One region of the Pseudomonas sp. I3-I5 genome, then DNA from elsewhere that is predicted to be linked to it. Evidence: predicted binding sites of a transcription regulator. Region 1 holds the regulator's gene; the other holds the start of a gene.
What was found. The regulator FliA, encoded in region 1, starts transcription of late flagellar genes. The targets are predictions, from matches to a motif close to CTAAAGTTTNNNNNNNNNNNGCCGNTAA.
Positions count from the first base shown of each region.

Region 1 (4,753 bases):
GGTACCGAACGTCGAACTCGAAGAAGAGCTTCGCAAGACGCACACGCGCATCGCCACGGCCAAGGCCGAGCTCGATCAGCGCCCGGACAGCAGCGACAGCAATCGCCAACTGTTCGCCGGTCAATCGCTCACGGCGTCCGAGCCCTTGGTCGAGCCGCATGTCGATACCCCGCAGCCGGCCGCCACCGCAAGCAGCCAGGCCTCGGTGGACCCGCGCCTGTTCGATGCCATGCGCTCGGAGCTGTCCGGCTTGCGCGAATTGCTGGAAGTGCAGCTGGGGTCGCTGGCCTGGACCCAGCTGCAAGGTAGCAAGCCGCAGCAGGCCACGTTGTGGCGCCGGCTGCAGCGCATCGGCCTGTCTGGCCCCATTGCCCGCGAATTGCTCGAGCTGACCAAGGACATCGAGGAGCCTCGCCACGCCTGGCGTATGCTGCTGGCGCACCTGGCGCGCATGATCCGTACGCCTGACGTCGAACCGATCGAGGACGGCGGCGTGATTGCCGTCGTCGGCCCAGCCGGCATGGGCAAGACCACCACCCTGGCCAAGCTCGCGGCGCGTTATGTGCTCAAGTACGGCGCCCACAACCTGGCGCTGGTGAGCATGGACAGTTTTCGCATCGGCGCCCAGGAACAGCTCAAGACCCTGGGCCGGATCCTGAATGTGCCGGTCACCTATGTCGACCCCGGTCAGTCGTTGGCGGCGGCGCTCGAGCCGCTGCTGCGCAAACGCGTGGTGCTGATCGATACGGCCGGCCTGCAAGCCAGCGACCCGGCCTTGCGCATGCAGCTCGATACCCTGGCCGGTCGCGGTATCGCTGCGAAGAATTACCTGGTCCTGGCCACCACCAGCCAGAAGCAGGTGCTGACCGCGGCCTACCACAGCTACAAGCGCTGCGGGCTGGCCGGCTGCATCCTGACCAAACTCGACGAGTCGGCAAGCCTGGGCGATGTCCTGAGCCTTGCCATCAGTTTCCGACTGCCCGTGGCCTACCTTACCGATGGGCCGCGTATCCCGGACGATCTGCACTTGCCCCGTGGGCACCAGCTGGTCACCCGCGCGGTCAATGTGCAGCAGCAGGACGAGCCCAGCGAGGAGGCCATGGCCGACATGTTCGCTGATCTCTACCACAACCCACGGCGAGCGGGTTGAAAATGAAATGTGTGCAAGGTAGCTATGCCAAGGGGTACGCAGCATTGCCCTTCGTGTGGCATGAGTCCCAGCGAGACAAGGTAAAGAACAGACATGGGTAGCATGCATCCCGTACAGGTGATCGCCGTGACCGGTGGCAAAGGTGGCGTCGGCAAGACAAATGTTTCAGTGAACCTGTCTCTGGCGTTGGCCGAGCTGGGCCGCAGGGTCATGCTGCTCGACGCCGACCTGGGCCTGGCCAATGTCGATGTGTTGCTGGGCCTTGCGCCCAAGCGCACGCTGGCCGATGTCATCGAGGGGCGTTGCGAACTGCGCGATGTGATGCTGCAGGGCCCGGGCGGTGTGCGCATCGTCCCGGCCGCTTCGGGCACCCAGAGCATGGTGCACCTTGCGCCTGCCCAGCATGCGGGTCTGATCCAGGCGTTCAGCGAAGTCGGCGACAACCTCGATGTGCTGGTGATTGATACTGCGGCCGGCATCGGCGATTCGGTGGTCAGCTTCGTGCGCGCGGCTCAGGAAGTGCTGCTGGTGGTGTGCGATGAGCCGACCTCGATCACCGATGCCTACGCGCTGATCAAGCTGCTCAACCGCGATTACGGCATGAATCGCTTCCGGGTGCTGGCCAATATGGCCCAGAGCCCTCAGGAAGGGCGCAACCTGTTTGCCAAGCTGACCAAGGTCACCGACCGCTTCCTGGATGTGGCGCTTCAGTACGTGGGCGCCGTGCCTTACGACGAATGCGTGCGCAAGGCGGTGCAGAAACAGCGTGCCGTGTACGAGGCGTTCCCGCGCTCCAAATGCGCCTTGGCCTTCAAGGCCATTGCGCAGAAGGTCGACAGCTGGCCGCTGCCTGCCAACCCCCGTGGCCACCTGGAGTTCTTCGTCGAACGCCTGGTGCAGCCGACCAGTGCAGGTTCGATGTCATGAGCGCCAGCGGCTTCAAGATGTACAGCCGCGCCTCGAAGGACGCGCAATATGAGCTGATCGAGCGCTATGCCCCGCTGGTCAAGCGCATCGCCTATCACCTGCTTGCGCGACTGCCTGCCAACGTGCAGGTCGAGGACCTGATCCAGGCGGGCATGATCGGTCTGCTCGAGGTCGCCAACAAGTATGACGCCAGCAAGGGCGCCAGCTTCGAGACCTATGCCGGCATCCGCATTCGCGGCGCCATGCTCGACGAGGTGCGCAAAGGCGACTGGGCGCCGCGTTCGGTGCACCGCAACACCCGCATGGTCAGCGACGCCATGCGCGCGGTAGAAGCCAAAACCGGCCGCGACGCTAAAGATCATGAAGTTGCTGCCGAACTCAAGTTGAGCCTCGATGATTATTACGGGATTCTCAACGACACACTGGGCAGCCGCCTGTTCAGCTTCGACGACCTGTTGCAGGACGGCGAGCACGAAGGCTTGCATGAGGACGGCGTTAGCGGCCAGGCCGAGCCTGCCCGTGGGTTGGAGGAAGAGCGGTTCCAGGTCGCGTTGACCGAGGCCATCGCCAACCTGCCGGAGCGTGAGCGCCTGGTGCTGGCGCTGTACTACGACGAGGAACTGAACCTGAAGGAGATCGGTGAGGTCTTGGGGGTCAGCGAGTCGCGGGTCAGCCAGTTGCACAGCCAATGCGCCGCGCGCCTGCGCAGCCGCCTGGGGGAATGGCGGGCCCGTTGAGCCCGCCGCCGTCGTTGCCGTTTTCCACGTTGTACCGAATCGATTGAGTGCGCGCTCGGGGCCGAGCGCGTTTGAGACTGCTTGGAGGTCTAATTGGACAAAAACATGAAAATCCTCATCGTCGACGACTTTTCGACGATGCGGCGCATCATCAAGAACCTGCTGCGTGACCTGGGCTTCACCAACACCAGCGAAGCCGATGACGGCATGACGGCGCTGCCCATGCTCGAAAATGGCCATTACGATTTTCTGGTAACTGACTGGAACATGCCGGGCATGTCCGGTATCGACCTGCTGCGCAAAGTGCGCGCCAGCGACAAGCTCAAGAGCTTGCCGGTGTTGATGGTGACCGCGGAAGCCAAGCGCGACCAGATCATCGAGGCCGCCCAGGCAGGCGTGAATGGCTATGTGGTCAAGCCGTTCACCGCCCAGGTGCTCAAAGAAAAGATCGAGAAGATCTTCGAACGCGTCAACGGCTGAGTCACGTCAGGGGGCGCGCCATGAGTTCATCACACACGTCATTGGGCGAGTTCGAATCGACCCTCAAAAAGCATGCCCAGGAGTTGGTCGAAAGCCTGGAGCGCGGACGGTTCGGCGAGGCGGTGCAACTCATTCACGAGTTGAACCAGACCCGCGATCGGGGGCTGTACCAGGAAGTGGGCAAGCTGACCCGCGAACTGCACAGCGCCATCGTCAGTTTCCAGATCGACCCGACCATACCCCAGGCCGAAGAGGTGTCGCAGATTACCGACGCCACCGAACGCCTGTCCTATGTGGTCAAGCTCACCGAAGGGGCGGCAAACCGCACCATGGACCTGGTCGAGGAAAGCACGCCTGTGCTCAACGACCTGGCCAGCGAAGCCAAAGCGCTGAGTGCCGATTGGCAGCGCTTCATGCGCCGGGAAGTGAACGCCACGGAGTTTCGCGACCTGGCCAAGCGCGTCGACGGTTTCTTGGCGCACAGCGCCGAAGGTAACCGCAAGGTGGCTGGCCATCTCAACGACATCCTGCTGGCCCAGGATTACCAGGACCTGACCGGGCAGGTGATCAAGCGCGTCACGGCGTTGGTGACCGAAGTGGAAAGCAACCTGCTGAAACTGGTGATGATGGCCAGCCAGGTCGACCGCTTTGCAGGCATCCAGCATGACCAGGATCAGTTGCGCGCAGAAAAAGATCGAGAAAAACATCCGACTCGGGGTGAAGGTCCGCAGATTCATGCCGATAAGCGTGAAGACGTCGTGTCCGGTCAGGACGATGTCGATGATCTGCTATCCAGCCTGGGTTTTTAAGGAGCACCTTTGATGAGCTTCGGCGCCGATGAAGAAATCCTTCAGGATTTCCTGGTAGAAGCCGGTGAAATACTTGAGCAATTGTCCGAGCAGCTGGTCGAGCTTGAAAGCCGCCCTGACGATGCCGACTTGCTCAATGCAATTTTTCGCGGTTTCCACACTGTAAAAGGGGGCGCCGGCTTCCTCCAGCTCAATGAGCTGGTGGAGTGCTGCCATATCGCCGAGAACGTGTTCGACGTGCTGCGCAAAGGTGAGCGCCGGGTCGATGCAGAACTGATGGATGTGGTGCTCGAAGCACTGGATGCCGTCAACGGCATGTTCGCCCAGGTGCGTGAGCGCAGCGAGGTCACACCGGCCACGCCCGAACTGCTGGCAGCCCTGGCGCGTCTGGCAGAGCCCGGCAGCGCCGAAGCGGCCCCGGCACCGGCTGTGCCCGTGCCGGTTGAACCTGCGCCCGTGCAGCAGGCTGCGCAAGCTACCGAAGCTGACATCACCGACAGCGAGTTCGAGCAACTGCTCGATTCGCTCGACGCAGTCAAAGCCCAGGCGGCGGCCGAGCAGATGCCTGCCGAGCCGGTCAGCGGCCAGGGTGACGACATCACCGATGCCGAATTCGAGTCGCTGCTCGACCAGTTGCATGGCAAGGGCCA
Region 1 is NZ_CP093940.1:3,126,586-3,131,338, reverse strand. It holds gene flhF (flagellar biosynthesis protein FlhF) at 1-1,150, shown strand, start outside; gene fleN (flagellar synthesis regulator FleN) at 1,244-2,077, shown strand; gene fliA (RNA polymerase sigma factor FliA) at 2,074-2,814, shown strand; gene MOP87_RS13860 (chemotaxis response regulator CheY) at 2,920-3,294, shown strand; gene MOP87_RS13855 (protein phosphatase CheZ) at 3,315-4,103, shown strand; gene MOP87_RS13850 (chemotaxis protein CheA) at 4,116-4,753, shown strand, end outside.

Region 2 (4,753 bases), 1.1 Mb from region 1:
GAACAAGGTCTGGCTCCAGAGCATATTGCTGAGCAGATGAGTGTCCAGAATCAGCAGCGACGGCGAGCTTGCGCGTGCAGCGTCTTCCCAGGCCAATTGCCCACGGGCGATGCTGGGGATGTCGGCGTAGCACGTGTCGCGGCAGTGCTGGTCGATGAAGTGACGCACGTACTCACCCACTACCAGCCCACCGAAACGCGCCTGGATCTGGCCGCTCAACCAGCTCTTGCCACTGGATTCGGGGCCGCACAGCACCACCACCTGAGTGCTCGTCACAGCGCTCATGCCTTCACCAACGCTGGGTCCCGGTACCACTCCAGCCATCCGCGCAGGGCGATGAGGGTAAGCACCGCAAACAGCGCTGCGGTGAAGTACAAGTGCTGGTGCAGGTACTGCCCGACATAGATGATGTCCACCACGGCCCACAGGGGCCAGCATTGCAAGCGCTTTTGCGCCATCCACCACTGCGCCACCAGGCTGAAGCCGGTCAGGCTGGCGTCCAGCCAGGGCAGGGCGGCATCGGTCCAGGTGGCCATGGCAGCACCTAATGCTGCGCTGAGCAGCACGCCCAGGCACAGGTGGGTGAGCAGCGCGCCGGGTCGCAAGCTCGATACCTGGCGTGCCGCATCTTGGCGTTCAGGGCGCTTCCACTGCCACCAGCCATACACTTGCAACAGCGCATAGGCAACTTGAAGCAGCATGCCCGAATAGAGCTTGACCTCGTAAAAGAGCCAGGCATAGATCAGCACCATGATCAGGCCATTGGGCCAGCACCAGGCGTTCTGCTTGACCGTGAGCCACACAGCGATGACGCCGAGGACGGCGGCGATGAGTTCAAGGCCGGACATCGGCGATCCTTGGAGAATTGAGCGGGGGGCGCGATTGTAGCGGTTAGCTCAAGGAAGGTGTAGGGCGTTGCCGGCATCAGGGCCGTCTTGCAGCCCTGAGCCGGTGTCGGCTTCAGACCTTGAACTGGCGCAGCAGTTGTTCCAGGTCCTGGCTGAGCCGGCCCAGCGCCACGCCGGCTTCACTGGACTGACGCGCCGCATCGGCCGCCTGCTGGGAAAGGCCTGCCGTGTCCAGCACGTTGCGGTTGATGTCTTCCACTACGTGGGATTGCTGCAGGGTGGCGCTGGCAATGGAAGCATTCAACGCTGTCAGGGTGTGCAGGGCCTGGTTGATCGCATTGAGGCTGGCGCCTGCTTCACGGGCTTGCGTGACAGTTTGCCGTGAGGCCTCGCTGCTGGTGTCGATCGCCTTGACGGCGGCATCGGACTGGCTCTGCAAGTGTTCGATCATGGTGTGGATCTCGGCGGTGGACTGGGCCGTGCGCTGCGCCAGCAGGCGCACTTCATCGGCTACCACGGCAAAACCCCGGCCTTGCTCGCCTGCGCGAGCCGCTTCGATCGCCGCATTGAGGGCCAGCAGGTTGGTCTGTTCTGCAATCGAGCGGATCACGTCCAGTACGCCGCCAATGCGGGTACTGTGCCCGGCCAGATCGCGGATCACCTGCACTGCCTGTTCGATGGTCATGGACAACCGGTCGATCTGAGCCAGGCTGCCATGGATCGCCTGCTGCCCCTGCGCGACCTGTTGCTGAGCGGTGTGCATCTCCCCGGCGGCCTGCTCGGCGGTCTTGGCAACATCCTGCACGGCGTAGGTCACCTCGTTCACGGCCGTTGCCACCTGGTCCATCTGCAGTGATTGCTGCGCGCTTTGCTGTTGCGCCGCACCGGCGTTGTCGCCTACATGGTCGGCCGATCTGGCCAGCGCATGCGCCGCCCCTTGCAGTTGTCCGATCACCCCTTGCAGCTTGCCGTTGAAGCGGTTGAAGTGCTCGCCCAGCTGGCTGAGTTCATCACGCCCGTGGGTATCCAGCCGCCGGGTCAGGTCGCTTTCGCCGCTGGCGATATTGCCCATGGCCTGCACGGCTTCCTGCAGCGGGCGGGCAATGCTGCGTGCGATGACCCAGACCATCAGGCCCATCAGCAGCGCGATCACCACGCCCAGCAGCGAAGCGTCACGCAGCTGTCGAGCGAACTCGGCCTGTACGTCGTCCACGTAGACGCCAGAGCCGATGATCCAGCCCCAGGGCTTGAACAGCTGGATGAAGGACGTCTTGGCAACAGGTTCGCTAGCCCCGGGCTTGGGCCAGCGGTAATTCACAGGCCCCGCCCCCTGCTGGCGCGCCAGCGCAGCCATTTCGTTGAATACCGCAAAACCATCCGGATCGCGGATGCCCGACAGGTCCTGGCCATCGAGCTTGGGATTGGCCGGATGCATGATCATGCGCGGGGTCAGGTCGTTGATCCAGAAGTAGTCGTCATGGTCATAGCGCAGCGCCCTCACCACCTGCAGGGCTTGTTGCTGGGCCGCGTCGCGGCTCAACGTGCCGGCGGCCTCCAGCTGTTGGAAATGCACCAATACACCTGTGGCCGTTTCCACCACATGCCGGGTTTTCTCAGCCTTGGCCTGGTACAAGTCGCCGTGGATCTGGCGCAGCATCAGCAGACCAAGCGCCAACAGCATGGCTATCGCCACTACCAGGATCAGCCACAAGCGGCTGCTGATCGACATCGATCTAAGCGTCTTCATTGCGCATGCTCCATTTGTTCTTGTTTTCACCTGCATCCAAGCACGCCTGTGGCCATGGACCCACTCGACCAATGGCTAAGTGCCATGTGCCGTGGAGTCTGTTGCCTGCAACGTCATGACAGTGCAAAGGGGTTCTGCCAGCATTTCGGCGGCGCAACATGAAACCTTTAGTAACCGTGAACTTTTCCACTGGCTTTGCGACCAACAGACGCTGTAAAACAGCCGGGCCGCGTGCGGCAATATTCAGGCAAATCAAGAACAAGGAGCTTGCCACGAGCAGGCTCCATCGGGGGGATGATGGATTTTTGGACGGCCTTTCAGGCAATCATACTGGGCGTGGTGGAAGGGCTGACGGAGTTCCTGCCGATTTCCAGTACCGGCCACCAGATCATCGTCGCCGACCTCATCGGGTTCACAGGTGAGCGGGCGATGGCCTTCAACATCATCATTCAGCTGGCCGCCATCCTGGCGGTGATGTGGGAGTTTCGCGGCAAGATAGTCGACGTGGTCCGCGGGTTGCCCATCCAGCCCAGGGCCCAGCGCTTCACCGGTAACCTGCTATTGGCCTTTCTGCCAGCGCTGGTATTGGGTGTATTGTTCGCCGACCTGATTCATGAGTACCTGTTCAACGCGGTCACCGTGGCGGCTGCGCTGGTGCTGGGTGGGGTGGTCATGCTCTGGGCCGAGCGACGGCAACATACGGTTGAGGTGACGCATGTCGATGAGATGCGCTGGAGCCATGCGCTGAAAATCGGTTTTGTGCAGTGCCTGGCCATGATTCCTGGTACTTCGCGCTCCGGCTCGACCATCATCGGTGGCCTGCTGTTTGGCCTGTCGCGTACTGCTGCGACGGAGTTTTCCTTCTTTCTGGCGATGCCGACGATGGTGGGGGCTGCCGTGTACTCGGGCTACAAGTACCGTCATCTGTTCCAGCCCGATGATCTACCGATCTTTACGCTGGGCTTCGTGACCTCGTTCATCTTCGCGATGATCGCCGTACGCGGCCTGTTGAAGTTCATCGCCAACCACAGTTATGCAGCCTTTGCCTGGTATCGGATCGTCTTCGGCATGCTGATTCTGGCCAGCTGGCTGTTCGGCTGGGTCGACTGGACCGTTGCCCATGGTTGAGCAGCCAGATCGCCAGCGCCCCGCGCAGATACGCAACGCCCGGTTCAAGGGGGTGCTGCTGGGGCTGCTGTGTGTGCTGCCGGTGCTGGGTGTAGCGTGCCTGGCCTACGACGCGCAGGCGTGGTGGCCGCTGGTGGTGTACCCAGGGATGAGCCTGGTCAGCGTGTTGCTCTACTGGCACGACAAGGCCCAGGCCCGCACCCAGGCGCGGCGCATCCCGGAGAAGCTGTTGCACGGTACAGAACTGTTCGGTGGCTGGCCTGGCGCTCTGCTGGCGCAGCAGTTGTTCAGGCACAAGACACGCAAGGTGCCTTACCAGGTTACCTTCTGGGCAATCGTGGTCGTGCACCAGGCCGCCTGGGCGTATTGGCTGTTCTTCCAGGGGCGAGCTGCGGCATTGGCGTGAAACCGCTTTATCACACACGGGAGCGAGCGCGCTTAATACATTTCCCGGCCACTCCTCTATTTGCTCAGTGACCTGTCAGACATAGCGTTCCCCGCACGTTTCGAATGAGGCGGCCAAATGGTCGATCCATACGCGCACCGCAGGCGTGACACCGCGTCTGTGAGGGTATACCGCTTGCAGGTAGCCGCCTGGCAAGGACCAGTCCGGGAGCAGCCTGACAAGTTCTCCACGCTGCAGCTGCTCTTCACAAAACAGGCTGGGCAGGGCGGTGAAGCCCAGGCCCGCGCGTACAGCTGCATTACGTACCACGAAATCGTCCACTGACAGCCTGGGTTCGAGCGCCAAGGCGCGCAGCTGGCCCCCAGGCCCTTGCAGCCTCAGGTGTACCAGGCGGTCGGCTTCGGGTGCGCCGAGCACCGGCAGGTCGGCTAGCTGCTCAGGCTTGCGTACCTGTGGGGCAAAACCCGGCGCGGCAACCAGTTGCATCTGTGCCTGACAAAGTCGCCGGGTCACCAGCGTAGGGTCCTCATCGCCCAGGTCACGCACACGCAGCGCTACATCTATACCTTCGGAGATCAGGTCCACCCGACGGTTGAGCAAGACCAGGTCCAGTTGTACGAGCGG
Region 2 is NZ_CP093940.1:1,999,631-2,004,383, forward strand. It holds gene MOP87_RS09075 (AAA family ATPase) at 1-285, opposite strand, end outside; gene pnuC (nicotinamide riboside transporter PnuC) at 282-848, opposite strand; gene MOP87_RS09085 (methyl-accepting chemotaxis protein) at 961-2,595, opposite strand; gene MOP87_RS09090 (undecaprenyl-diphosphate phosphatase) at 2,893-3,723, shown strand; gene MOP87_RS09095 (DUF1294 domain-containing protein) at 3,716-4,129, shown strand; gene MOP87_RS09100 (LysR substrate-binding domain-containing protein) at 4,205-4,753, opposite strand, start outside.
Region 2: the regulator FliA is predicted to act here: its motif matches at 2,738-2,765, upstream of MOP87_RS09085 (methyl-accepting chemotaxis protein).